2 regions of the Macrococcus epidermidis genome follow, and region 2 is predicted to be linked to the other one. Evidence: riboswitches for the same ligand, from Rfam matches in the RefSeq annotation. Region 2 holds a riboswitch; the other holds the start of a gene.
The links. A riboswitch is a leader RNA that binds a small molecule or an ion and turns the genes downstream of it on or off. The one in region 2 is predicted to bind S-adenosylmethionine.
Positions count from the first base shown of each region.

Region 1: another riboswitch for S-adenosylmethionine. It lies ahead of KFV12_RS11815 (M20 family metallopeptidase); the one in region 2 lies ahead of KFV12_RS04205 (methionine ABC transporter ATP-binding protein).

Region 1 covers NZ_CP073819.1:2,204,880-2,208,256, forward strand. The annotation lists gene ldmS (L-aspartate--L-methionine ligase LdmS) at 1-924, opposite strand, end outside; gene KFV12_RS11815 (M20 family metallopeptidase) at 914-2,098, opposite strand; SAM riboswitch class I at 2,157-2,254, opposite strand; gene KFV12_RS11820 (sensor histidine kinase) at 2,309-3,377, opposite strand, start outside.
Region 2 covers NZ_CP073819.1:775,223-778,599, forward strand. The annotation lists gene KFV12_RS04185 (Spx/MgsR family RNA polymerase-binding regulatory protein) at 1-252, shown strand, start outside; gene gcvH (glycine cleavage system protein GcvH) at 325-693, shown strand; gene KFV12_RS04195 (toprim domain-containing protein) at 786-1,175, shown strand; gene KFV12_RS04200 (thioredoxin family protein) at 1,147-1,458, shown strand; SAM riboswitch class I at 1,498-1,603, shown strand; gene KFV12_RS04205 (methionine ABC transporter ATP-binding protein) at 1,676-2,701, shown strand; gene KFV12_RS04210 (methionine ABC transporter permease) at 2,694-3,377, shown strand, end outside.

The DNA.
Region 1 (3,377 bases), 1.1 Mb from region 2:
CGAACTTGAACCGTTCTGTCTGAAGTTAAGGTCGATTGCGTATATCTCACCTTTGCTATCAACAAGTAAATCAAAGCCGGCAATGCCAACATATCCAGCTTCTACACCATTTTGCATAATTTCTAATCCTGCATCGATGACATCCTGCGGGATATTATGATCTATAATATTCCCACGATATTTACCGTACTTTTCAGTGATCTGTTGACTTGAACCAATAAACTTAATACCCAGTTCTTCGCTAAATGCATACTGTACACAATAATTATGCACCGGTTCAATAAACTGTTCAATAATCATCTGTGCTGTACCTTCTGCTTCTCGCACGCGTTTAATACTACGCTCAACATCTTCCTGCGTATAGCACAGCATTACGCCATATCCACCGGCAGTCGGATGTTCATCCCCTGGTTTAATCACGAAAGGCAGTGACCACTTACGAACAGTATCTTCAAAGTCTTCAATCGCCACAACATCACGTTTCGGCAAGAATTTACCCTTCGTCCACTTATCCAGTATCGATTTATTGTTAAGCGCTAAAAATTTATCACGTGGTACAACATATTTATCGCCTGGTACTAATTCCTCTTCATGGGCATACTGAAAGAATATCTTTTCTCCATCCAGAACCGCATCGCGTAACACCTGTTCATATGATTCACGTGTATTATACACTCTGAAACCATTCGGCATATCAAATCCAACTGCATTAAACAATGCTTCAGTTTTATCTGTCACGGTCGCTTCGTGTACAACGACCGGCATCTCGGCGATTAACAGTTCACGTGCGCTCAGTAAATTTGACTGATGTTCTTCTGGCTGTAGCCATGGATTAAAAGTATAGGATGGACGTGATGAATACATCACTTTCTCTCCATATAAATCTTTCATAACTAATGGTAAGTTGATTGGTTTAGTCCCCATAAATGTTCTCCTTTAATGTTTCATGTAAATGTTTAATGCGTTGTAGTTCTTCAGGTTTCTCGATTAATTCGATTGCCATCGTTGCCATTATTTTAGCACCTTGTAATAAGGCATGATCCCCGTGTGCGCTCTTCGCTGCTTCACGAAATTCTACCGTGTGTCCAACGAGCGTTGATGGTCCCATCTTAATATGTGGGTGAATCGTCGGTATGATGTGACTCACATTCCCCGTATCCGTTGAACCGAAACCAAAATCATCATGCAGAATTGGCTCATTATGCATAATAGCATGTTTCTCAAATAAATCATCTAAAAATGTATTTCTGATGAATTCATTAACACCATTTTGAATGTGATTGAGCTGATATTCTGCCCCTGCTGTAATCGCCGCACCTTGCGCTACACGATCGACTTTACCGGTTAATACATCTAAATCTTTTCTGCTAATTGCTCTGGTATAAAATCTCGCTTTCGTATAATCCGGAATAATATTTGCTGACTTACCACCATCTAAAATAACACCATGCACTTTATCCGTCTTCTTAATATGCTGACGCAATTGGCCGATTCCATTAAAGAAACTGATCATCGCATCAAGCGCATTAATACCATTATGCGCATTCTCAGAAGCATGCGCAGTCTTGCCAAAAAACTCCACTTCAAACACGTCTACTGCAAGTGTTGGCACGGTTCTAAACGATTCATGTCCCGGATGAATCATCAATGCTACATCACTATCATTAAATAATCCTGCTTTAACGTATGATGCTTTCGCACTACCGTTTACACCGCCTTCTTCAGCTGGTGTCCCAAATACCTGAATAACACCGCCTAAATCATCAATCACTTCTTTTAAAGCAATTGCTGATAATACACTAGATGTGCCGATAATGTTATGACCACACGCATGTCCTAGACCTGGCAATGCATCGTATTCTGCTAAATAAGCGATAGTAGGTCCTGCTTTCTCGCTTTCATACGTTGCGATAAATCCAGTTTCATGTCCTGCAATATCACGTTCTATACTAAATCCTGCATCTTTTAATGTCTTGCTCAGCAAATTAGACGCAAAGTATTCTTCATTACCTAATTCAGGTCGTGCGTGAATTTCATGACTAATGCGTATAAATTTATCTCTGTGTTCATCTATATATTGCAATACTTTGTTATTCATATTATTATCTCCTCCGTAATTATAAAAAAAGACATTCCCAGATAGGAATGTCTACACGTTCTTATCTGCCAGCTTACGCTGTAGGAATTAGCACCTTACATGACTGCAGGTTGCTGGATGTCATCGGGCCCTTCCCTCGATCCGTCTTGATAAGTTATTGAATTTAATACTAACTATATAGTTATCTATAAATTCTGTCAAATATCAAAATTAATATGTCAGTAAAGTAATTAAGAATTTCGTACCGGCCACTGAACTAACAACGTCTATCGTGCCATCATGCAGTTCAACGATTTCTTTTGCCACAGATAATCCCAAACCACTGCCATTATGATGTTCATTCGTTCTATTACCACGATAGAACTGTTCAAAGATATGCGTCAGATCTTCCTGCGGTATACCTTGTCCGTTATCCGAAATTTCTATGATTGCGTTACTTCCACTCGTGTACGTACTTATCCATACTTCAACATTAACGTTATGCGTAAAACTATTCGACACAATATTCGTCAGTACACGATCCATGCGTGACGTATCAATATGAATCGTCGCATCTTCTTTATGGACGTAGCTCAACCCTTTATTGCCATATTGAGAGACAAATGCATCAATATACGTTCGTAAACACGTTTCTTCTGTATGGAACTGAATGCCATCACTTTTCAGCTGATAAACCATATTCAAATCTTTCAGCAGCTGATCGATATATAATGCTTTATCTTCAATAATGCTTATAAACTTCTTCTGTTCGTCCGGTTCAAGCTGCATTCCACTGTTAAGTATTTTTGCATAACCATAAATTGAACTCAGTGGTGTTTTTAAATCATGTGTAATACCACGTACCCAGTTTTCACGCTGAATATTCATGTTACTTTGGTAATTTTTATCATCTGATAACTTTCCTGTAAGCTTCGCGATCGCCCCGTCTATCGGACTATACATACGATATTTACGACGCAATCGGCCATTTTTATATATCTTTTCATTATTTAATACGGAATAGTCACCCTTAGCTAGTTGCTCTACCCATGTAGAAAAATGTCTTAATGGTTGCGCTAAACGATTACCTAAAAAGATTGATAACAGTAAAATAGCGGCTAATACAACAAGATTCATCCATGCATACCAAATTAAAAAGTTTTTCATAACATTCATAAAATCTTTATCATAAATATAGCTGTTTTCTGCAAATATTGCTTTCGTATCTGCAGGATGTGGATTTTTCTGAACAACATAATAATTTTTATTATCTTTAAAATATGAAACAAAGAAATATTTT
Region 2 (3,377 bases):
CTTACTCCCACGGCTGCTGAATTTAAAGCGATTGTAGAGCAGACAAATGTTGATGTTGATGCGCTTTTCAATAAACAGGGTGCTAAATTTAAAGCATTAAACCTTAAAGAAACATTAAGCGAAAAGTCAGATGATGAAAAGTTTGAATTACTTGCTTCAGATGGTATGTTAGTTAAAAGACCGTTAGCTGTTAATGGCAATAAAATTACTTTAGGCTTTAAAGAAAAAGAATATAGCGATACTTGGTTATAAAAATGATTGAATAAACGCTTACAATGTGTCATTATTATAGTGATAGTACTTTAATTAAACGGAGGGTTTATAATGTCAAACTTAAAATTTTCAAAAGATCACGAATGGGTAAAATCAGAAGATAATGTTAAAACAATCGGTATTACAGATTTCGCACAATCTGAATTAGGGGATATCGTATTCGTTGAATTACCAGAAGTTGGAGATGAAATCGAAGTTGGTGCTCCTTTTGGTAGCGTTGAGTCAGTAAAAACTGTATCTGAATTATATGCTCCTATCTCAGGCAAAGTTATTGAAGTTAACTCTGAATTAGAAGATTCTCCTGAATTAGTAAACGAATCAGCAATGGATCAAGCTTGGATGATTAAAGTTGAAGCTGACGATGCTGCACTTGAAGAATTAATGGATCAAGCACAATATGATGAAATGATTAACGCATAAATGGTATAATTTCCTTGATAATAATTTATCAAGGAATTTTTTTATTATCAAATTGCTAAAACTGAATACAATATGATAAAAAGGTGATGGACATGTCTGTAATTACTAAAGTTATCGTTGTAGAAGGAAAGCGTGACAAACTAAGATTACAAGAAGTATTAACGGAACCTGTACATATTATATGCACCAATGGCACGATGGGTATCGGAAAACTGGATGATATGATTGAAGATTTGTACCATCATAAAGTTTATATTATGACCGATAGTGATAAAGCTGGACGTAAAATTAGATCTTGGTTTAAACGCCATGTGAGTGAAAGTAATCATATTCATATTGATCCGAAATACGGTGAGGTGGGTAATTGTCCACTAGATTATTTAGCAAGAACGATGATGAAACATCAGTTTGATGTAAAACAACAATTGATATGGAAAGGTAAGCCCGCGCAATATGAACTTAAATCAGCTTTTGCAATTTGAAATTTCAGATCAACCATTTATTCTATTTGGATATACCCCGTTTTGTGGTACATGTAAGCTTGCAGAAAAGATGTTAGATATTACTGCTGCATCTCTAAATATACCCGTTATAAAAATTGATTTAAATTATTATGAAAATTTAAGTCAGTATTATGAAATAAAAAGTGTACCTGTGCTATTGTTTATTCGTAATGGGATAGTCGAAAATATTTCTTATCAATTTGAGTCCGTAACAACTTTGTATGAAAATTTAAATTTACTGTTGACGAATACTTCAAATTGACTTAAGATAAAGAACATATTCATAAAACAACTAAATAAACTCTTATCCAGAGTGGTGGAGGGATGTGCCCTATGAAACCCGGCAACCGTCAATAATGACATGGTGCCAATTCACATAAAGTTATATTAACTTTAGAAGATGAGAGAGTCGAAAATAGATAATTATCGTCTTTCTTATGTTCACATAGGAGAGACGTTTTTTTGTTAGGAGGCCAAATTTGATTACATTAAACAATGTTGTAAAGACATTTACAACAAAAAAAGGAAATATACAAGCTGTCGATAACGTAAATCTTGAAATTCAAAGCGGTGAGATTTACGGTATTATTGGTTTCAGTGGTGCCGGGAAAAGTACATTAATTCGAATGTTTAACGGATTAGAATTACCGACGAGTGGTGACGTGATTGTAAATGGCAGTACCATCAATAAACTGTCAAAGCAGCAACTGAATAAAGAACGTCAAAAAATATCAATGATATTCCAGCATTTTAACCTACTTTGGAGTAGAACGGTATATGACAATATTGCATTACCTCTTGAAATAGCCGGCGTTAAAAAGAGCGACATTAGTCCTAAAGTGAAATCTTTGATTAAACTTGTTGGATTAGAAGGCAGAGAAAATGCTTATCCATCAGAATTGTCAGGAGGGCAAAAACAACGTGTAGGTATTGCCCGTGCATTAAGTAATGATCCTGACGTTTTACTTTGTGATGAAGCAACGAGTGCTTTAGATCCACAGACGACAGATGAAATTCTAGAACTATTAGTTGATATCAATAAAACGTTGAACTTAACCATAATTTTAATCACCCATGAGATGGAAGTTATCCGCAAGATCTGTCACAAAGTAGCTGTAATGGAGTTAGGGAAAGTGGTTGAAGAAGGATCAGTGATAGAAGTATTTAATAATCCAAAAACAACTATCACAAAACGTTTTGTACGTGATGATATCCAGGATAATGAAACTGAGACTTCAATCGAAGAGATTAAACAAGCATATCCACATGGCAGTATCCTGAAATTAAAATTTGTTGGCTCTTCAACTGGCCAGCCTATCGTAAGTAAAGTAATTAAGAAGTACGGCATCGAGATGAATATCTTAGCAGGAAATGTTAAACATACTCAATCAGGATCTTTCGGTAATTTAATTGTTCATGTTAAAGAAGTTAACGGATCACTTCAACCTATCGCTGAAGAATTAAAAAGCCATGGTGTTGAGATGGAGGTAGAAAGACATGGATAATTTTATTAAAACATTGACAGATATGTTAAGCATGAAAAATGTGGTATGGGCAGATGTATGGACTGCAACCGTTGAAACTTTATCAATGACTTTTATTTCTGCAATATTCACATTTATATTTGGGTTAATTATCGGTATTATATTGTTCTTAACTTCTCGCAGTAAGTCAAAAGCAGCACGTGTATTTTATAGTGTTACAGCTTTTATCGTCAATTTATTCCGAGCAATCCCATTTATTATCTTGATTTTATTGCTATTTCCATTTACAAATTTAATCATGCAGACAATCAGTGGAGTAAAAGGAGCACTGCCAGCTTTAATTATTGGTGCGGCACCTTTCTACGCACGTCTTGTTGAAATTGGATTGAAAGAGATAGATAAAGGTGTAATCGAAGCTGTTGAATCAATGGGCGCAAATACATGGACATTAATTAAAAAAGTATTAATTCCTGAAAGTTTACCAGCAATTGTATCTGGTATTACAGTCACAACGATTGCACTCGTTGGTTCTACAGCAATCGCTGGCGTTATTGGTGCCGGTGGTTTAGGTAACTTAGCTTACTTAGTTGGATTCACAAGAGGACAAAATGACGTAATTTTTGTTTCTACAGTAATTATTTTAATTATTGTATTCCTCATTCAATTCGTCGGTGACATTATTACGAAGAAAGTTGAT